DNA from 3 places in the Streptomyces sp. NPDC048825 genome. Region 1 is predicted to be linked to each of the others. Evidence: riboswitches for the same ligand, from Rfam matches in the RefSeq annotation. Region 1 holds a riboswitch; each other region holds the start of a gene.
What was found. Region 1 has a riboswitch for cyclic di-AMP ahead of ACGFNK_RS15825 (NlpC/P60 family protein). Riboswitches for the same ligand answer to the same signal wherever they lie in the genome.
Positions count from the first base shown of each region.

Region 2: another riboswitch for cyclic di-AMP. It lies ahead of ACGFNK_RS25320 (M23 family metallopeptidase); the one in region 1 lies ahead of ACGFNK_RS15825 (NlpC/P60 family protein).
Region 3: another riboswitch for cyclic di-AMP. It lies ahead of ACGFNK_RS37425 (peptidoglycan DD-metalloendopeptidase family protein); the one in region 1 lies ahead of ACGFNK_RS15825 (NlpC/P60 family protein).

Region 1 is NZ_JBICUR010000005.1:400,351-407,488, forward strand. Features, by position in the region: gene ACGFNK_RS15810 (PLP-dependent aminotransferase family protein) at 1-686, shown strand, start outside; gene ACGFNK_RS15815 (NlpC/P60 family protein) at 890-1,939, opposite strand; gene ACGFNK_RS15820 (hypothetical protein) at 2,362-2,715, shown strand; gene ACGFNK_RS15825 (NlpC/P60 family protein) at 2,808-3,974, opposite strand; cyclic di-AMP (ydaO/yuaA leader) riboswitch at 3,982-4,154, opposite strand; gene pcrA (DNA helicase PcrA) at 4,427-6,919, shown strand; gene ACGFNK_RS15835 (M23 family metallopeptidase) at 6,954-7,138, opposite strand, start outside.
Region 2 is NZ_JBICUR010000011.1:12,502-19,639, reverse strand. Features, by position in the region: tRNA gene ACGFNK_RS25330 (tRNA-Met) at 217-290, shown strand; gene ACGFNK_RS25325 (PP2C family protein-serine/threonine phosphatase) at 458-1,555, shown strand; cyclic di-AMP (ydaO/yuaA leader) riboswitch at 1,840-1,995, shown strand; gene ACGFNK_RS25320 (M23 family metallopeptidase) at 2,007-3,029, shown strand; gene ACGFNK_RS25315 (PrsW family intramembrane metalloprotease) at 3,098-4,432, opposite strand; gene trmB (tRNA (guanosine(46)-N7)-methyltransferase TrmB) at 4,514-5,344, opposite strand; gene lhgO (L-2-hydroxyglutarate oxidase) at 5,810-7,015, opposite strand.
Region 3 is NZ_JBICUR010000020.1:184,419-191,556, forward strand. Features, by position in the region: gene ACGFNK_RS37410 (TetR/AcrR family transcriptional regulator) at 1-374, shown strand, start outside; gene ACGFNK_RS37415 (SGNH/GDSL hydrolase family protein) at 893-1,678, opposite strand; gene ACGFNK_RS37420 (DUF6250 domain-containing protein) at 1,801-2,523, opposite strand; gene ACGFNK_RS37425 (peptidoglycan DD-metalloendopeptidase family protein) at 2,757-3,683, opposite strand; cyclic di-AMP (ydaO/yuaA leader) riboswitch at 3,688-3,849, opposite strand; gene ACGFNK_RS37430 (alpha-galactosidase) at 4,151-6,259, opposite strand; gene ACGFNK_RS37435 (tyrosine-protein phosphatase) at 6,451-7,138, shown strand, end outside.

The DNA of each region.
Region 1 (7,138 bases):
ACCGGGCGGTGTTGCTGACCCCGGCTCATCAGTTCCCGACCGGGGTTGTGCTCGGGGGCGCGCGGCGCCGGGAGTTGCTGCGGTGGGCCGAAGGCGGCGGCCTGGTGGTCGAGGACGACTACGACGCCGAGCACCGTTACGACCGGTCGCCCGTACCCGCGTTCCGGTCGATGGCGCCGGAGCGGGTCTGTTACCTGGGGAGCGTGTCGAAGCTGCTCGCGCCGGCGCTCCGTATGGGGTGGATGGTGGCCCCGCCGCGGTACCGGGACGCATTGGTGTCGGCGAAGCGGTTCGCTGATCTGGGGAATGCGGTGTTGCCGCAGCTCGTGCTGGCCCGGTTGATGGAGTCGGGGGAGTTGGAGCGGCATCTGCGGCTGCTGCGGCAGCGTCATCGTCGTCGGCGGGACGCCATGATCAAGGCGATAGGGGCGCATCTGCCGGGGTCGGTCGTGCACGGGGCCGCAGCTGGGCTGCATCTGCTGGTGACGTTCGAGGGGGTCGGTCGCGCCGACACCCACCTCACCGCAGCCGCACTGGCCCGCGGCGTCAAGGTGCACCCGCTGTCGTGGCACCGGCAGCGGCCGGGAGGTTCGCCGGGAGTGCTTCTGGGATACGCGGCGACTGCGACGACCGCGATTGAGGAAGGCGTGGCCACGGTGGGGGAGGCGCTGAGAGAGGTGGCATAGGTGGGCGCCCCGTCAGAGGCGCGGGGCTGTATCACTGTGCGGCTCCGCCGCGTGGGCGCGACCAGCCACAACCGACCCCGCACCCGAGGTACTTCCTGAGGGGGGGCCTGGGGCGTAGCCCCCGGCCCCCCAGGGATGATTGGGCCTCCGCCCGAACGCAGCCGAGAGCGGAGGAGGGTAAGGGCGGCGGGGGCGAGGCAACCTCACACCACCCTCGTGGCCCCCGCGAACGGCATCTCGTCGAGCGGAGCGAGCCGCACAGGCGCCGAAGGATTAGGCGCGTGGATCATATGCCCGTTCCCCACGTAGATCCCCACATGGCTGATGCCGGAGTAGAAGAACACCAGGTCCCCAGGCCGGAGGCCGGCGCGCGAGACGCGCTCCCCGGCGTCGATCTGGGCATACGTCGTCCGAGGCAGCGAGATCCCCGCGGAGCGGTACGCGGCCTGCATGAGGCCCGAGCAGTCGAAGGCATCGGGACCGGTGGCACCCCACACGTACGGGCTGCCGAGCTTCTCGTATGCGTACGAAATGGCGGCCGCCGCCCGGGAGTTGGGAGCGGCATCGGTCGATCCCGGAGCCGGCGGAGCGGAGCGTGAGGAGCGGGCCGTGGCGGCGTCGTCCGCGCCGATCCGTGCGCGCTGTTCGTCCGTCAGGCGGGACAGCAGCCGGCGGGCCTCGCCGAGCTTTCCCGTGACCGTCTTCTTGTGCCGGTTCAGCGCCGCTTGCTGGGACTTGAGCGAGGCCAGCTCGACATGGGCGGCCCCGCGCAACTGCTCGATCTCGCGCAGTTGGCCGCGTACGCGCGAAACGGTCGAGGCCTGCCGGCTGCCGGCGCGTTCGGCGAACGCGGCCTCATCCAGGTACTGATCGGGCTCCGAGGAGAGGAAGAGCCGCAGCGCGGGGTCCAGCCCCCCGTCCCGGTACTGCGCGGCAGCCACCGAACCCAGCGCGTCCCGCTCGGAGTTGAGCCGCTCCGTCCTGCGGGCGGCCTCGTCCTGGAGGGAGTCCACCCGCTCCTCCGCCTTGTCGGCCTTCTCCTTCGCCCCGTTGTACTTCTCGGTGGCGATCTCCGCCTCCTGGTACAACTTGTCGACTTTGGCCCGCACCTGATCCGGGGTCAACCGTGGCTCGGCGTGCCCCGCCCCGTCGAAAGAGGTGGCGCTCGCCGCGCCCGCGAGTGCGATCGTGAAGGCGGTGCGGGCCGTATTGCCACCGAGCGAGCGCTGTCTTGGCTTGCGGTGCGCTGCCACCTGGACCACTTCCTTCCCGAACGGGCCGGTCACGCGTCCGGCGGCGGCCCGCACAGGGGGAGCGGGCCGCCGCCGGATCTTCTCGGCGGTGATGTCCGGCTGCCGCCCCTGGTCCGGACGGCGGTGGGGAGCCGGTCACCTGGGGAAGGACGCTAAACCTGAGCGTGCCGGCTCGGTAACGCCATGTACGGAACTGACGGGACTGAGCCGCGAGATGACCGTGTACGACCGTGATCCCGGCCTGACGGCGCCGAGTTGCCGCGAGGCGTTGACCGATGCAGCAGTCGTGGAGGACCGGGCGGTTCGGCGGTGCTATGGGGCCGTCAGTGTCCGTAGGCGTCCGTCAGGGCCTGTACGGGTTACGCCCAGCGGCGCGGGGTGGTGTGAGGCCGTGCACGAGCCCCCGGTTAGGCTCCGGCGTCATGGACGTACTCATCCATCTCTTCGTCGCCCTGCACATCATCGGTATCGCCGCACTCCTCGGCGGCTTCCTCACCCAGATGAAGGCGATGGGCGAGGGCACGGCCCGCTTCGGCCCCGCGATGCTCCACGGCGCGTTCACCATGCTCGTCACGGGCGTGATCCTGGTCGGCCTCAACCAGGCCGACGACCAGGCGGTCAACAACATCAAGATCGGCGTCAAGCTGGCGTTGCTGATCGTGATTCTGGGTCTCGTGTATGTGAAGCGGGACGAGGAGAAGGTGGACAAGGGCTTGTTCGGCCTGGTCGGCGGGCTGACCACCGCGAACATCTTCATCGCGGTGCTCTGGACCTGACGGCCTGAAGAGCCTCAAAAGCGGCCCCTTGAAGAGCCCCAAACGGGCTCACGCGCGCGTGCACCCCGAAAAGGGGCCCACGCGCGCGTGCCTCACGCCGGACGGACCACGCTGTGGATCGGCATGTAGTAGATCGACTCCTCGCGGACATACGCACCCGGCTTCGGGGCGTGGATCATCATGCCGTCGCCGAGGTAGAGGCCGACGTGGCTGATGTCGTCGTAGAAGAAGACGAGGTCGCCGGGCTGGGCGCTGGCGACCGAGACCTGGGTGCCCACCTTGACCTGGTCCCAGGTGGTGCGCGGGAGGGTGACGCCGGCGGCTTTCCAGGCGGCCTGGGTGAGGCCGGAGCAGTCGTAGGAGTCCGGTCCTGACGCGCCCCAGACGTACGGCTTGCCGGTCTGGGAACGGGCGAAGGCGATCGCCTTCTCGCCCTTGGCGGTCGTGGTGCCCGCGGAGGTGCCCGTGCCGGTCGAGGTCCCCACGTCGGTGGAGGGCGTGGGAGTCGGCTGGGCCTGCTGCTGCTGCTGCTGCTGTTGGCGGCGCAGCTCCTCCGCGGCCTGTTGCTGCCGCGCCAGCTCCTCCGCCTTGCGCTGGGCCTCCTCGCGCTTCTCCCGCTCGATCGCCGCGAGCCGCGCCTTTTCCTCGGTGGTCAGCTGCGAGAGCAACTGGCGCGCCTCGGCGAGCTTCCGCTGAACGTCCGCCTTGGACGACTTCAGGGTGTTCTCGGTCTTGGTGAGCGCCTGAAGGCTCTCAGAGGCCTCCTGACGCTTCTGCGTCATCTCGGACTGCTGCGTCGCATAGTCATCGACGGCCTGCTGCTGGCGGCTGGTCAGCCGGTCCATCAGCTGGTTCTGGTCGAAGTAGTCCTGCGGGTTGTCCGCGAGCAGCAGGGACGCGGTGTCAGGGGCGGCGGCGCCCGTACGGTACTGCGCGGCGGCGAACGTACCGAGCTCCTCACGCGCTTCGTTGAGCTTCTGCGTGCGGGAGGCCACGTCGTCAAGGAGGTTGTCGACCTTCTTGCGCTGCTTGCCGGTCTTCTCCTTGGCACCGTTGTACTTCTCGGTCGCCGTCTCCGCCTGCTGGTAGAGGTCGTCGACCTTCTTCTGGACTTCGTCGAGGCTGGGCTTCGGCTCCGCCGAGGGCGAAGCGTTCGCCGTCTGCGACAAGAGGGCCACCGAGGTGAGAGCGGCGGTGGCGAGGGCAGGGGTCCGTATGCCCATGGGACTGGACGACCGCGCTTTGCGGTGTGGCGCCACGAAGGCGACTCCTTCCGTGCTCCGCCTACCGAGTTAGCTGTCGGGTTCGGGCGTGTGCTTCGGAAGGTTTGCCCTACGGTCTTTGTCCCCTGAGGGAGTTGGACCGATTCACCCCAAGGTCGGTGGGTCCCCGGCTCCGGGTGGCCCGCAAGGGCGTACCGGACTCGGCGGGAGCCGCACGGCCCGGCGACGTTCGCCGGTGGGGGTCGAGCGGCCCACTGCGAAAGCTAACCAACTCGTGTGGCTCCTGTGAAGGTTGATGTGCGAATTGTCCGATACGTTTTCGTGACCTTAGCCTCAGGCGCCATGATCCGTCGCCGACCGTGACAGGACGGTCCTGGAGAGTGAGAGGATTCCTGGCAGGCTCGTACCGGCAGAGCCTTCAGGGTTTTGAGCGCAGCTTTTCAGGGCGGCCGCGAGGTGTCAGTGGGGGAGCCTAGACTCGGAGAGCGATGAGCAGCCTCTTTGATGACAGCTTCCTGGCGGACCTCAAACCCTCGCGGGACCACGAGGAAGAGCCCCCGCCGCAGCCCGAGGACGAGCACGTACCGGAGCAGGTTCCGGACGATCTGTTCGGCGGGAAGTTCGACGTGCCGCCGGACCGGGAGGCCTACTACCGCGATGGTGCCCCCCGTCCCCATGTGGACGCGGCCGCGCTTCTGGAGGGGCTGAACGACAACCAGCGCGCGGCGGTCGTGCACTCCGGCTCCCCCCTGCTCATCGTGGCCGGCGCCGGGTCCGGCAAGACCCGTGTGCTCACGCACCGGATCGCGTACCTGCTCGGCGAGCGGAAGGTGCACCCGGGCCAGATCCTCGCGATCACGTTCACCAACAAGGCCGCGGGCGAGATGAAGGAGCGCGTCGAGCACCTCGTCGGCCCGCGTGCGAACGCGATGTGGGTGATGACTTTCCACAGCGCGTGCGTACGGATCCTGCGGCGGGAGTCGAAGAGGCTCGGCTTCACGTCCTCGTTCTCGATCTACGACGCCGCCGACAGCAAGCGCCTCATGGCCTTGGTCTGCCGCGACCTGGACCTCGACCCGAAGCGCTTCCCGCCCAAGTCCTTCAGCGCCAAGATCTCGAACCTCAAGAACGAGCTGATCGACGAAGAGGACTTCGCGGCACAGGCCTCCGACGGCTTCGAGAAGACCCTCGCCCAGGCGTACGCGCTCTACCAGTCGCGACTGCGCGAGGCGAACGCCCTCGACTTCGACGACCTGATCATGACGACGGTCAACCTCCTGCGTGCCTTCCCGGACGTCGCCGAGCACTACCGCCGCCGCTTCCGCCACGTCCTCGTGGACGAGTACCAGGACACGAACCACGCCCAGTACGCCCTCGTACGGGAACTCGTCGGCACCTCCGAGCACCCCGTGGACGTACCCCCGAGCGAGCACGACGTGCCGCCCGCCGAGCTGTGCGTCGTCGGTGACGCCGACCAGTCCATCTACGCCTTCCGCGGCGCGACCATCCGCAACATCCTCCAGTTCGAGGAGGACTACCCGGACGCGACGACGATCCTCCTGGAGCAGAACTACCGCTCCACACAGACGATCCTGAGCGCGGCGAACGCGGTCATCGAGCGCAACGAAAGCCGCCGCCCCAAGAACCTGTGGACCAACGCGGGCGCGGGCGCGCGCATCACCGGCTACGTCGCCGACACGGAGCACGACGAGGCGCAGTTCGTCGCCGACGAGATCGACCGGCTGACGGACGCCGGTGAGGCGAAGGCGGGCGATGTCGCCGTCTTCTACCGTACGAACGCCCAGTCCCGTGTCTTCGAAGAGGTCTTCATCCGCGTCGGCCTGCCCTACAAGGTCGTCGGCGGCGTCCGCTTCTACGAACGCAAGGAAGTCCGGGACGTCCTCGCGTACCTGAGGGTTCTCGCCAATCCGGAGGACTCCGTACCGCTGAGGCGGATTCTCAACGTCCCCAAGCGGGGCATCGGTGACCGGGCCGAGGCGATGATCGACGCACTCGCCTCGCGGGAGACGATCAGCTTCTCCCAGGCGCTGCGCCGCGTCGACGAGGCGTACGGCATGGCGGCCCGCTCCACGAACGCCGTCAAGCGGTTCAACACGCTGATGGAGGAGCTGCGGACCATCGTCGAGTCGGGCGCGGGCCCGGCCACGGTTTTGGAGGCCGTGCTCGAACGCACCGGCTATCTGGCCGAGTTGCAGGCCTCCACGGACCCGCAGGACGAGACCCGCATCGAGAACCTCCAGGAACTCGCCGCCGTGGCCCTGGAATTCGAGCAGGACGCCGGTGAGGGCGAGGCTGCGGGCGGGCTGTCGGACTTCCTGGAGCGGGTCGCGCTCGTCGCCGACTCCGACCAGATCCCGGACGAGGAGGAGGACGGCTCCGGCGTCATAACGCTCATGACCCTCCACACCGCCAAGGGCCTCGAATTCCCCGTGGTGTTCCTGACCGGCATGGAGGACGGCGTCTTCCCGCACATGCGCTCTCTCGGCCAGACCAAGGAGCTGGAGGAGGAGCGGCGGCTCGCCTACGTCGGCATCACACGCGCGCGGGAGCGGCTGTATCTGACGCGGTCCTCGATGCGGAGTGCCTGGGGGCAGCCCTCGTACAACCCGCCGTCCCGCTTCCTGGAGGAGATCCCGGACACCCATCTGGAGTGGAAGCGGACGGGGTCCATGGGAGCGGTGGCCTCCGGCCCCGCGGCGGGCGTGGCGGCCTCCCTGTCCTCCTCCCGCTCGCGCTCGGCGGCCTCGGGCGCCTCCGGCTTCGCCACGCGGCGGGGCGGTGCCACGGAGAAGCCGGTGGTGTCGCTGGCCGTGGGGGACCGGGTCACACACGACCAGTTCGGGCTCGGCACGGTGGTCGGCGTGAAGGGCGCGGGGTCGAACGCGGAGGCGACGATCGACTTCGGGGACACAAAGCCGAAGCGGCTGCTGCTGCGGTACGCGCCGGTGGAGAAGCTGTAGCCCTGCCGGGCTCGGTGGCCGCGCGGCGGGGCGGTTACGTCGGGTTGAGGCCGTGGCTGCGGAGCCACGACAGGGGGTCGATCGCGTCGCCGCCGCCAGGGCGAACCTCGAAGTGGAGGTGCGGGCCCGTCGAGTTGCCGGAGTTGCCGGAGAACGCGATCGGATCGCCTGCCTTCACCTCGGTCCCGGAAGCGACCTTGTAGGTGGAGAGGTGGCAGT
Region 2 (7,138 bases), on a different contig from region 1:
GACCGTAGGAAGCCGCCCAGGACCAAGAGGCCGGATGACCGAGAAGTTCCCGGGACTGACCACCACCGACCACAGGCGTTGCTAACGCGCGTCGGAAGATTGCTAGCCGACTGCTAGAGATCGACCGACACTGCTAACGCGGACCCGGAACCTACAGCAGGCGGCGAAAACGCGTGTGCTGAGCGTCCCGCGGATGGCGTACACTGGTCTTACCGACGCGGGGTGGAGCAGCTCGGTAGCTCGCTGGGCTCATAACCCAGAGGTCGCAGGTTCAAATCCTGTCCCCGCTACTGAACACTCAGGGCCGGAACCTACGGGTTCCGGCCCTGAGTGCTTTCCGGGTTCCCGACGGTCCTGTCCCCCATGGCCCGCTCACCCACTCGGCCCGCACAGGTCGCCCCCCGACCACCCGCCGGGAAACCTGTGACCGAGCGCGGTGAAGGGCGGGAGAGCAGTGGTGGGGCCCGGAGAAGTGGAGACTGGTGGGCGGAGGATCGCTGACCTCCGGACTCTCGTCCGTGCGCTCCCTGTGCTGCTGATCATCGCGGGCGTCTGCTACGACTTCCTCACCCCGCCCCCCTTCACCGCGGTGCCCTTCTTCACGGTCGCCCCGCTCGTCGCCGCGCCCCTCTCCACGTTCGGCAACACGCTGCGTACCGGACTCGTGGCCGTCGCCGCCCTGTCCCTGCTGCACATCAGAGGGCCCTTCGACGTGGGCTCGGCCACCGAGGTCGCCACCGCGACGGCGGTCGCCGTGCTGGCCCTCGCCATCAACCGCCTCGTACGCCGCAGTGACCAACGTCTCGCCTCCGCTCGCGAGATCGCGGAGGCGGCCCAGCGCGCCGTACTGCCCGAACCGGCCGAACGGATCGGCGGGCTCGACATCGCGGCGCGGTACGAGGCGGCGCAGGCGGACGCGTTCATCGGGGGCGACCTGTACGCCGTGCAGGACACCCCGCACGGCGTACGGCTCGTCGTCGGCGACGTACGGGGGAAGGGCATGGGCGCGGTGGCGGCCGTTGCCGTGCTCATCGGGGCCTTCCGGGAGGCCGCCGAGCAGGAGGCGACCCTGGAGGCGGTGGCGCAGCGGCTGGAGCGGGCGCTGGTGCGCGAGGCCGCCCGGCGAGGCGGCCTCGAGGCGGTCGAGGGCTTCACCACCGCCGTACTCGCCGAGCTCCCGCACGCCGACGCCGTCGTACGCCTCGTCCACCGTGGTCACCCTTGGCCGCTCCTGCTGTACCGGGACGGCTCGCTGGACACGCTGCGGTCCGAGGACCCCGCACTGCCGCTCGGGATGGGCGAACTGGGCCCGTGGCCCGACCGGGCGCAGGAGGTCCCGTTCCCCGGCGGGGCCACCCTGCTCTTCTACACGGACGGGGTGACCGAGGCCCGGGACCGGCACGGCGTCTTCTTCGACCCGGCTCAGTGCCTCGCGGGCCGGACCTTCCACGGACCGCGGGCGCTGCTCGCCACGCTCGTGGAGGAGGTCGTCCGGCACACGGGAGTCGGCGGCGCGACGGACGACATGGCGCTGCTGGCGGTCAGGAGGCCGTGAGGCGGGTTCTTGAACCGCCCCGGGTCTGATGCCTGCGGGGTCAATATCACCGGTAGTAGTCGGACCAACCCACTCCGGTTAGCAACTGAAACATTGTCAACAGAAGTCACAGCAGTGAATTACCCGCGAGTCAGGATCAACTCGCCCGATTCATCCCGCTCATGACCTGAAAGTCCAGGCCAAGACCGCCAACGAATCTCCGGAACAGCTTGGAATCCGGTGCCTGCCTCTATTAACGTTCGATAACGCAGCGCGGTCGTCCCAGCCGTCACAAGAGTCGGCTCCGTGCGCACGCGCCGAATCCCGCAAGGGAACCGGGGAACCACCACTTGGGGTGAATCGGGCGTCGTTCCCGGTGGAGACACCGTGAGCGACGCGCGTAGGAGACCTTCCTGCTCCGAACCCGTCAGCTAACCCGGTAGGCGACAAGGAAGGAAAGGAGTGCGCCTACGTGGCGTCCAACCGGCCTGCCCCCCAGACTTCGTTCGCGCCGAGTGAGCAGCAGCCCGACTCATTCGGCTACGGCAAACGCCAGGACGAGGAGACCTGGGAGGAGTGGAACCCCACCGAGGATTCCCTCAAGCCCGTTCGCGGCAGGCACCGCGTCGGCAAGCAGCGCGGCGGAGGCCTTGCGCGCAGCTCCACGGTTCTGGGCGTCGGAGTCATAGCTGCCGTCAGCGCGGGCGGCATGGCCAGCGCGCAGACCGGCAAGCCGCCGGTCTCCATCACCCTGCCCGACCTTCCCCTGATCTCGGACGACCCCGAGGAAGAGGAAGAGGCCGGCTCCGCGACACCGCTCACCCAGGCCGGTCTGACCACGGCGGACGCCGAGCAGGGCAACTCCGACGCCGGCGAGGCCCTGCGCGCCCGCATCATCCTGCAGGCCGAGCGGCAGCAGGACCAGGTGGACCGCGAGGCCAGGCAGGCCGCGGCGACCGCCGCCGCCAAGAAGGCCGCCGAGCAGGCCGCCAAGGAGCGGGAAGCTGCCCGGGCCAAGGCCGAGGCAGCCAAGGAGAAGGCGGCGGAGGAGGCCCGGCAGAAGGCCGAGGCGGAGCGCCTCGCCGAGCTCGCCAGGAGCTTCGCGCTGCCGACGTCCTCGTACACCATCACCTCGACCTTCGGTCAGTCCGGCGCCCTGTGGTCCTCCGGGAGCCACACCGGCCTGGACTTCGCCGCCCCGTCGGGTACGCCGCTCAAGGCGGTCCACAGCGGCACCATCACCGAGGCCGGCTGGAACGGCTCGTACGGCTACCTCACGAAGCTCAAGCTCGACGACGGCACGGAGATCTGGTACGCCCACCAGTCCTCGATCAGCGTCAGCGTCGGCCAGAAGGTCAGCACGGGCGAGGTCATCGGCCGCGTAGGCGCGACCGGCAACGTCACCGGGGCGCACCTCCACATGGAGGTCAAGACGTCGGGCGGCGACGGAATCGACCCGATGGCCTGGCTGCGGAGCAAGGGGCTCAACCCGTAAACCCGTAGGTCAGCTCTTCGACGCCATCCGCTTTTCGGACGAGAAGCGGATGGCGTCCTGCTTTTCGCCTAGTTCCGGTAGGGGTTGTAGGCCGGGTCATACGCCGGGAAGGGCGACGCCTGCCCGTAGGCGTTCCCGTACGCAGGCCACGGTGGCGGCACCGGGAGTGGTGCCGTGGACCGGGCCGCGTACGCCAGTGCGGGACGGGCCAGCTCGCGGCGGGCCCACAGCTCGTGGAGCAACTCCCGTTCCCGTACGACGAAATCGGCGCCCGCACGGCCGCGGCGCCCCCGGTGGCGCAGGAACGCGAGGGACGTCGCGTAGGCCTCGTACTCCGCAACCGCCCGCCCCGCCGGGCGCCCGCCGTGATACGTGGCGTACTCGCGGGCCAGTCGCCGCGCCTTCATCGAGCCGAGCACGAACGGCTCGGGAACGGTCAGCCAGCCCGCCATGGCGTATGCGGGCAGCTCGGCGCGCACCGTACCGAGCTCACGCTGCCGCGTCCAGATGACCAGCCAGGTCAGCAGGCCGAACGCGGGCACCATGAACGCCGCGTACACCGCGAAAAAGCCGTATGTGCCGAAGGTCGACGAGCCGTTCCAGAGGGCGTGCATGCCCATCGCCAGCAGCAGGCCCGCGAAGGGCAGCAGTACGCGTCGTATGTGCTGGCGGTCCGCCGAGAGCGCCGCGATGCCGAAGCCGATGCCGGTGAGCACGGTGAACAGCGGGTGCGCGAAGGGCGACATGATCACGCGTACGAAGAAGGTGGCGGCGGTGACGGAGGCGATACCGTCCCCGCCGCTGAGCTGGTCGGTGCCGAAGGCGGTGCCGAGGTAGAGGATGTTCTCGGTGAACGCGAAGCCGGTCGCGGTGAGCCCGGCTATCACCACGCCGTCGACGATCCCGGTGAAGTCCCGTCTGCGGAACAGGAAGACAAGTAAGACGGCGGCGGCCTTCGCGCTCTCCTCCACGACGGGCGCTATGACCGTCGCGCCGATCGTGTCGGCGCTCGACGGGTCCGCGGTGGCCGTGGCTATCCAACGCGTCGCGAAACTGTTCGCGACGATCGCTATCAGCGCCGCCGCGCAGGCGCCCCAGGCGAACGCGAACGTCAGGTTCCGCCAGGGCCCCGGCTCGACCCGGTCCAGCCAGCGGAACGCGGCGATCAGCAGCGGGACGGGCAGCACGGCAAGGCCAAGGCCCACCAAAAAGCCCTCGGTGCCGGTCTGTTCGCGGACCAGGGCCAGGATGACGAGACCGGAGAGGGCGAGCAGGGTGATCAGCGCGCCGTAGCGCACCCACCTGCGGCGCCACCAGTGTGTATGCCGCCGGGTGCCTCCGGCGTGGGTGCCGGGAGGTGGTGGGTACGCCGGGTACGCCGGATACGGGGGACTGGTGGCCACAACATCGACCCTAACCAGGGAGGGGCTGGGCTTGCGACGGTACGTTTGCGCTCCGCTGGGTTCGCTGGATTCGGACGGGCTTTATGGGGTTCTGGGTGGGGCGTCGTGCGGGGTGCTGCGCGGCACGCGGTGGAACAGCAGGTCGTGCACCACATGTCCCTTGTCCAGGCCCTGGCTCTCGAAACGGGTCAGCGGGCGGAAGTCCGGACGGGGCGCGAAACCGCCGCCCGGCCGGCTGTTCTCGAAGTCCGGGTGCGCGGTGAGGACTTCGAGCATCACCTCGGCGTACGGCTCCCAGTCCGTGGCGCAGTGCAGCAGCGCGCCGGGCTTGAGGCGGGACGCGGCGAGTGTGAGGAAGTCCGGCTGGATCAGGCGGCGCTTGTGGTGGCGCTTCTTGGGCCAGGGGTCCGGGAAGTACACGCGCAGTCCGCTCAGGGAGTCCGGCTGGAGCATCTCCCTGAGCAGGATGATCGCGTCGCCGTTCGCGACCCGGATGTTGGACAGCCCGTGTCGGTCCGCGAGATTGAGCAGATTCCCCTGGCCAGGGGTGTGCACGTCGACGGCGAGAATGTTGGTGGCGGGATCCTCGGCGGCCATCTGAGCGGTGGCCTCGCCCATCCCGAACCCGATCTCCAGCACGACGGGCTTGTCGTTCCCGAACAGGTCGGTGAGGTCGATCTTCCGCCGGCCATCGATATCAAGCCCCCACTTTGGCCAGAGCCGTTGCAAGGCGTCGGCCTGCCCATGCGTGACCCGACTCCGCCGCGGCTGAAAGCTACGGATCCGCCGCTCGAAGTGGGACCCTGCGGGGTCGGCGCGGGGGCCGTCGGGGAAGCGGGGTTCGCCTTTGGCGCGGGGGTGGGGACGGCGGGGTTCTTCGGTGTTTTGGCGCTCAGACACAGTGCGGTTCATTTTACGGAGCGGGTTGCCTCCGGCGGTTGGGCGGGTGGGTTCGTTTTCGGGTGCGGGTGCGTTGTGGCTGGTCGCGCCCCGCGGCGGAGCCGCTGATGTCACAGCCCCGCGCCCCTTGGGTGGGTGGTGGGTCGGGGCCGTGGGCCGGTGCGTCAGCCCGTCGCAGGGTGGGCATACGGCCCTTCGTCTGACACAGGGCGCAGGTGGTCTGAGACAGAACCTACGCGACGGGCATACGACGCACCGGCCCACGTCCCCTCCCGCCGGTGGGAGGGTGCGGGCACGTTGTGGCTGGGGCGAGTGGAGCCGCAGGCTTTTGCTTTTCAGGGGCGCGGGGAACTGCGCGACCAGCCACGACGCACCCGTAGCCGCGACACGACCTGTCACCCCCACCCCCTTGCGGGGGGCCTGGGGCGCAGCCCCAGTTTCGGGAAGGGGCGGGGCTGGGGAAAGAAACCCCCGCGGTCACCCCAACGCCTCCAGAACCCTCCGCCCCACCTCACGCCCAATCGGAAGCGAAGCGGTAGCCGCAGGGGACGGCGCGTTCAGCACATGCACCGTGCGCGGCCCTTCCCGCAGAAGGAAGTCGTCCACCAACGTGCCGTCCCGAAGGACCGCCTGGGCGCGAACGCCCGCAGAAGCCGGAACCAGGTCATCCTGAGTAACCGCCGGCAACAAGCGCCGCACAGCCCCGGCAAACGCCGCCTTGGACAAAGACCGCCGCAGCTCACCCCCGCCATACCGCCAGTGCCGCCGAGCTATCCGCCAGGCTCCGGGCCAGGCAAGCGTCGCCCCCAGCTCCCGAGCCCGCACGGTCCGCCAGTCATACCCCTCACGGGCCAACGCCGGCACAGCGTTCGGCCCGATGTGAACGCCCCCGTCGATCCCGCGCGTGAGATGCACCCCGAGGAACGGAAACGCGGGATCCGGCACCGGATACACCAGCCCCTTCACCAGCCAGGGCCGCGCCAGCGAGTAGTACTCCCCCCGGAACGGCACGATCCGCATCCTGGGCTCGTCCCCTGCAAGGCGAGCGATCTCGTCACAGTGCAGCCCCGCACAGTTGACCAGCACACGCGCGCGTACGACGTCTCCATCTCCCGTACGAACAGCGACCCCGAGATCGGGCCGCCGGTCGATGTACGTGACCTCCGCCCCGTACCGAATCTGCGCCCCCGAGGCGTCCGCGAGCTGCCGAGCGACGCCCACGAAGTCGCAGACACCGGTCGTGGCGACATGAATGGCGGCAAGCCCCTGAACCTCCGGCTCGTACTCGGCGATCTGGGACGCCCCCAGCTCCCGTACCGGAATGCCGTTCTCCCGCCCCCGCTGCACCAGCGCATGCAGCCGCGGCAACTCGTCCCGCTCCGTGGCGACGATCAGCTTCCCCGTAACGGCATGCGCGATCCCGTACTCCGCGCAGAACTTGACCATCTCGGCCGCGCCCCGCACGGCATACCGCGCCTTGAGGGACCCGGGCCGGTAGTAGATCCCGCTGTGGATCACCCCGCTGTTGCGCCCCGTCTGGTGCTGAGCCGGCCCCGGCTCCTTCTCCAGCACCATCACCCGAGTCCCCGGCGCGGCCCGCGTAATCGCATAAGCCGTGGACAGCCCAACGATCCCCCCGCCGACCACGACCACATCACAGTCATAAACGATCACGCGTCGCACCTTCCCACCTCCCACTTAGATAGTGCACTGCGCCACTGACAACGCGCTGAAACCCCGAAAATCGGCGCAGGGGCCCCGCCGCCCCGATTGAGGGCCGTAGGCCCGAATGGGGCGCGGGGCTGT
Region 3 (7,138 bases), on a different contig from region 1:
CGGCGCTGCGCCGACTGCGGGCCGCCGTCCGCTGGTACGCCCCGACTGGCCAGGCCAAGGGGTGGCGGCTGTGGATCGAGGGCTGGTCGGCGTCCCTGCGCGAGCCCGCGCTACGGGACGTCGCGCGAGACCTCGACCGCCAGTGGAAGGCCGCGCTGACCGAGGTCATCGCGGAGGGCGTGGCTGCCGGTGAGTTCGAGTGCCCGTCTCCCATGGATACGGCTCTGCGCCTCACCGCGCTTCTGGACGGTCTGGCTGTCCAGATGACGGCGTATGAGGGCGCGGTGTCTCGAGCCCGTACGCAGCAGTGGGCGGATGAGGCTCTGGCACGCGAACTGCCTCCGGCGGTTGAGCAGGGGCGCCCACGGGGGTAGTGGGTTCGGTTTGTTGGCGACTGCGGGTTTGTGGGTGGCTGGTCGCGCCCCGCGGCGGAGCCGCTAATGTCACAGCCCCGCGCCCCTGAGGTGCGTGGGTGGGTCGGGGCCGTGGGCCGGTGCGTCAGCCCGTCGCCAACAGGGCATACGGCCCTTTGCTGATACAGGCGCGGGTGGGCCGAGACAGAACCTACGCGACGGGCATACGACGCACCGGCCCACGTCCCCTCCCGCCGGTGGGAGGCTGCGGGAAGTTGGGGGTGCGGGCTTTTTCTGGGCGCGGATCCTCTTGGGGCGCCGGGAGTCGCAGGCTTTCGCTTTTCAGGGGCGCGGGGAACTGCGCGACCAGCCACGACGGACTGGCAGCCGCGACACGACGTGTCACCCCATCCCCTGGCGGGGGGCCTGGGGCGCAGCCCCGGTTTCGGGAAGGGGCGGGCTTGGGGAACTTCGCGACCAGCCACGACAGGTCCGCACCCGACAACGAACCCCAGCGCACCACCCCCGGACATCAACCCTCAAACCGCAGACCGCATCCGCAACTTGATGTCATCCGGCGACAGACTCCCCTTGGCCACCACCCGATCCCCCGACGACTCGCCCCGAAGCCGCCGCCCAATCCACGGCACCAAATACTCCCGAGCCCAGTGAATGTCGTCCCGCCGCACCTCAAGCGTGCCGCGCGGCGGCAACGGCGGCCACGGCTGCTCCGGATCCGCGGGCACCGACAGCCCAAGAACCTGCCCGGCGCGGAGCGCAACCCGGGTGTGCCCCTCCGGCGAGAGATGCAGCCGATCACCGTCCCAGGCCCGCCGATCCTGAATGGTCTTCAACGACCACAGGTCGAGCACAGGACACCCGTACCGATCGGCAATAGCCCGCACATGCCCGTTGTACGTGGCGATCTTGCCGCGCAAGTGCTTGAGCACAGGCACACCACGGGTGTCGAAGCCGGTTGTCACAAGCACCGTGCCGACAGCCGAAGTGAGTTCGGCAACGGCACGCTCAAAACGAGAAGCGACCTCGTCGGGATCGGTCCCGGGCCGAAGAATGTCGTTACCGCCCGCGGAAAAGGAAACCAGGTCCGGCGCCAGCTCCTTCGCGCGCGAAAGCTGGTCCTCGACGATCTGGTCGAGCAGTTTCCCCCGGACGGCGAGGTTGGTGTAGCCGAAGTCGCCCTCAGGCCGCCGGTCGGCGAGCAGCACCGCGAACCGGTCGGCCCAGCCGACGAACGCCCCGTCGGGGCCGGGGTCGCCGACGCCCTCGGTGAAGCTGTCCCCCACCGCCACGTACGACCCGATCACTGATCTGCTGAGTTCCTTCGAATCGTCTGCCACGTCGACCCATGATTCACCTTGAGATGTGAGCTACGCGACCGTAGGAAAGGGTTGACGGACGGTGAGATAAGCCACGCGTAAAGTCCCGGTCAACTCGGAATACGCAGCTCCCACACCCGGAAGTCCGCGATCCGGAAATGGCTCCACACGGTCCGGAACGCGAAGTGCCCGCTCGTGTACGGCTCCGGGTCGGCGTAGTCGAAGACGAGCCGCCCGTTGTTCCACCACTGGACGGTCGAGCCGTGCGAGACGATCCGGACGCGGTGGGGGCGGTTCGCCACGAGCAGGGGCTCGGTGTAGTCGTAGATCAGCGGCCGGACGCCGGCCTGACCCACGTAACGTCGCAGCCGCGTGGTCGTGTTGTAGTTCGCGCCGTAGCCCGAGTAGTACGTCTTGAGGTAGTCGTACTCGTCGAGGGCGCCGCCGCGTTCGGTGGCGAAGAGGTCGTCCGGGGAGCGGACGTCGACGGCGTTCCAGAAGTTGTTGAGGTCCGACACCCGGTCGTTGACACCTCCCGCGGAGACCGGTGTGGCCGTGTACTCGACGACGTACGGTCCCACGAGCTTCCGCTTGAACCAGACCGTGGCGCCGCCCGGCACATCGATCTCCATGACCCCACGGGACGCGGTGACACTGCCACCGTCCTGCAACTCCGTTGCCCACTGCCCCAGTCCGTGCCGGAAGCCGTCACGAGCGATGAGCCGTCCTCGGCGAAGGTGCGCCGACCCGCTCGCGGCGTGCGCGCTCGCAGTGTGCGCAGGGCCGAGGGCGGCACCGGCGGCCAGGGCTTCGAAGGCTCTACGGGTCGTCATGAAGCGTCTCCTTGGCTGGCGTACGACGGGTCGTGCCGATCTCACGTCGTGCTGATCTGACACCTGTGCTGATCCCACAAGCAGACAGAAAGCGCTTACCCGCAGATCTTGACCGTCAGCCGCCATCCCTGTCGACCCCCGGAACAAGCCGAAGGCCGGAACCCGGGGATCAGGGGTCCGGCCTTCGGCGCGAGAGGGAGACGCGCTCCGCTCGCGGCACTGCGCTGGTGACGTCAGACGGAGACGCCTTGCGAGCGCAGGAACGCCAGCGGGTCCACGTCCGAGCCGTAGTCCGGCGTGGTGCGGATCTCGAAGTGCAGATGCGGACCGGTGACGTTGCCGGTCGCACCGGAGAGGCCGACCTGCTGACCCGCGGTCACAGACTGCCCCTGCGAGACAGAAAGGGACGAAAGGTGTGCGTACTGGGCATAGTGGCCGTCGCTGAGCTCGATGACGACCTGGTTGCCGTAAGCACCGCCCCAGCCGGCGGAGACGACCGTGCCCGCACCCACGGCCTTGAGCGAAGTGCCGGTCGCGGCGGCGAAGTCGACACCGGTGTGGTAGCCGCTGGACCACATGCCGCCCGACATTCTGTACGGGGTGCTGACGGTCGCGCCCTCGACCGGCATGGTGAAGCCGCTCGAACTGCTGGGCGCCTCGGCGGCCTTGGCGGGCGTCGCCTTCTTCGCGGACGCCTGGGGGGCCTCGGCCACCTTGGGAGCCTTGGCCGCCTTGGGAGCCTTGGCCTCGTTGGCGCCGGAGGGCGCGGCGGCCTTCTTGCCGATCGTCAGCTTCTGGCCCGGGTGAATGAGCCCCGGGTCACTTCCGACCACCTGGCGGTTGTCCTGGTAGAGCTTTTTCCAGCCACCTCTGAAATTCTGTTCGCCGGCGATCTTCGAGAGAGAATCGCCCGCCTTCACTTCGTACGTCCTGGTCGCGGCCTTCTTCTGCGCGGCGACCGGAGCGGACTCAACAGCCTTCTGGGAAACGGATTCGGCCTTATTGGAAACAGACGCGGGCGAGCTCTGCGGAGTAGCGGCCTGGGCTCCGGCTGCTCCCAGCAAAGGCAGTGCGAGAGCGGCGCCACCGGTCGAGGCAACGGCGATCGAGCGGGTGAAACGCGCGGACTTCGGGCGGCGGTGCTTACCCTTCGCGGGCATGGCGAATTCCTCTCCGGCGCCTACGAGGTGAGCTGTCGGGTGCGAGCTGGAGATGCCCGGCCACACTTTCGCGCGGCTTTACCCCAAGCCTGTTCCGGAGACCGGAGCAGGCGTTGTACCTGTGGGTCCCCCGCTCCTGCCGTGTACGGATCGGTGTGCGGATTACGGGCGGCGGCAGGATTAGGCGTCCGCCCGGATTGGTGGTGAACGTAAGCGACTAAGACGCACAGGGACAAGCTTTGGGTTTCCTATGTGCCCCATTCTCTTGATCCTTGGTCGAAATCGCCGTCACCCTCCGTGAATCACCCGTCTCCCGCCTTCCCGAAATCCCCTGTAAACACGCTTGAATTACGTGAACATGACGACAGCACAACGTCACGAATATGACGCTGCTCACGCATCACTGATTCAGGAGTCCCTATTGAAGAGCGAGTTGGAATGAACGCACTCCAATACGGACACAACCCTCAGATGCGACGCAGCCGGAAAACTGCCGCATCGAGGTCGCCGCGCAAGCCGGTCCGCAGTCCGTGATGCAACAACACCGCACCTCTGTGCACTTCGCCCGTTTCGAGGCATTCGTACGTCGCAGCCGGGTCGAGTCCCCGCAGCCGTACGGGCGCCACGGGCTCGCCGTAGTGCTGAGCCTGGAGCCAGGCAAGCACGACGGCCTGGCCCTCATGGACGTACTGCACGGCACTCAGCCCGCCCTGCGGGGCCCGCAGCCGGTAGAGGTCGCCACGCTGCACGAGGGGCCGGATCTCCTTGTAGAGCGCCACCCAGTCCCGCGCCTCGGCGAGCTCCTCGTCACTCCACTCGGTCAGGTCGCCACCGACCCCGAGCACTCCGGCCATGGAGCTCACAAAGCGGAAGCGCAGCGAACTCACGCGTCCGTTGAGCTGATTGTTCGGGCTGTCGGTGACCCAGGCGGCCATGGCCCGCGCCGGATGGATCTGGCTGAAGCCGTGCTGGATGGCGAGCCGGTCGAGCGGATCGGTGTTGTCCGAGGTCCACACCTGGTCCGTACGCGCCATGACGCCGAGGTCGATCCGGCCGCCACCGCCGGAGCAGGACTCGAAGGCGACACCGGGGTGCGCGGCCCGCAGCCGGTCCAACAGGGCGTACAGGGCGTGCACATGGTCGACCCAGAGCCGCTGCGGATACGCCTCGCCGGGCCAGCCGGCGTCCGTGAAGCAGCGGTTGAAGTCCCACTTCACATAGTCGATCGGGGCGCTGGAGAGCAGCCCGTGAAGCTGCTCCCACAGATACTCCTGGACGTCTTCGCGCGCGAGGTTCAGTACGAGCTGATTGCGGAGTTCTGTCTTCTTTCGTCCTGGTTGATACTGAATCCAGTCGGGATGCGCCCGATACAACTCGCTGTCCGCATTGACCATTTCCGGCTCGACCCAGATCCCGAACTGCATCCCGAGGGCGTGCACGTCGTCCGCCAGCGGCTTGAGCCCGGCCGGGAAGCGGTCGGGGTTGGGCGTCCAGTCCCCGAGCCCGGCCCGGTCGCTGGTCCGTTTCCCGAACCAGCCGTCGTCGACCACGAAGAGCTCCACGCCCATCGCCGCGGCCCGCCGGGCGAGCGCGCGCTGCTGCTCCTCGGAGATGTCGAACTCCGTGGCCTCCCAGGAGTTGTAGAGCACGGGCCGGTCCTGGTCCGCGTCCGGGATCACATACGTCCGCTGGTACGCGTGCCAGGCCCGGCTCGCCCCGCCGAAGCCGCCATCACTCCACAGGCCCGCGAAGACCGGCGTGACAAAGCTCTCCCCCGGCTCCAGCACCACCAGGCCGGAGTCGTCGTATCCGGCGCCGCCGGTGATCTGTACGCGCGCGTCCGGGAGTTGGGCCACGGCGATCCGCCATGAACCGGACCAGGCGAGCGCGCACCCGTACACCTCACCGTGCTCCTCGGTCGCCGCGCCCTCGACGTCCAGCGCGACCCACGGCAGATGCTGGTGCCCGGTGTGCCCGCGCCGGCTGCCGATGACCTGCTCACCGTAGGTGAGGTCCGTTCGTACGAGCTGGGACTCGGCCGCCCAGCGCCCGTGCGTCTGCGACAGCCGCCAGCCCTCGCGCTCCGGCAGCGTCCAGGTCGCGGAGTCGGCGCGCAGGACCTCCAGGGTGGGCCCTTCGTTGGCGAGGGTCACCCAGCGCTCGACGACGTCGGAGGCGGGGCGCATCCGGTAGTGCAGCGTGATGCCGAGTCCGGAGTCGGAGAACCGCAGCCGCAGTTCAACCCCGTCCGATTCGTTAGATTCGTCGGATTCATCTACTTCGTACGCTTCGAAGCGCCACTCCGTGCCGCGCCGCTCGTCCGTACGCACGGACAGCGCCGGCCGTACGAAACGGGGGCCGCCCTCGACCGGGTACTCCTCGTGCCCGTCGAGCGGGGACTCGAAGCCCCGGTACTCCGGCCCGGGACGGGCGGCCAGTGCCTCGGCGTCCGCGAGCGCGATGCGTGGCCCCCAGTGCAGATGCAGCAGCTCGTCCTGGTCCGTGAGCCGCAGGGCATAACTGCTCGTGGGCCCCGAAAGCAGCCACGTACGACCGTCTTTGCCGATCTCCACCATCAAGTCCTCACAGATCCGAACAAGCTCGCTCAAGCACAACATCATCGCAGGCGCCCGCGCCTCGCCCGCATCGCCTGTGGACGACGCACCCGCACCGCCTGTGGACAACTGATTGGCCCACGAATGCATGTCGTATCGTCGAGTGGCGCCCCGCCGACAACAGCGTCGGCCGCCGACTGGGAGGAGCCCCCGTGACGCAGCAGGTCCCGTCGACCGAGCCCGAGCTGACCGGAGTGCGCAACTTCCGCGATGTGGGCGGCCTGCCGACCGAGGACGGCCGACGCGTGGCGCCAGGACTGCTGTTCCGCAGCGGCCATCTCGCGCACGCGACCGAGGAGGACGCCGCGTTCCTCGCCTCGCTGGGCCTGCACACGATCTTCGACTTCCGCAACGAGGCGGACAAGAAGCTGGAAGGGCCGGACATCGAGCTGCCGGGCGTGCGGAATGTGAATCTGCCGCTGACCGATCCGGCACACGGCGCCGAGTTCTGGACAATGGTTCGCGACGGCGACCTGGACCAGCTGCGCATGATCCTCGCGGACGGCAAGGCGGCAAACCGGATGATCAGGTCCTACCGTTCGATCATGAAGGAGCGCACTCCCGAGCACTCGCGGGTGCTGCACGCGATGGCCGAGGACAGCGTGCCCACGCTGATGCACTGCGCGGCGGGCAAGGACCGCGCGGGCCTTTCCGTAGCCATCACGCTCCTCGCCCTAGGCGTCGAGCGCGAGGCCATCGTGGCGGACTACCTGAAGTCGAACGCCCCCCACCGCCGCTACAAGGTGCGCCGCAGCGGCTCCGCGTCCTCGGCGTACTCCCCCGAGGTGATGGAGCTGCTCAGCCCGCTCTTCGACGCACGCGCCGATTACCTCGCGGCGG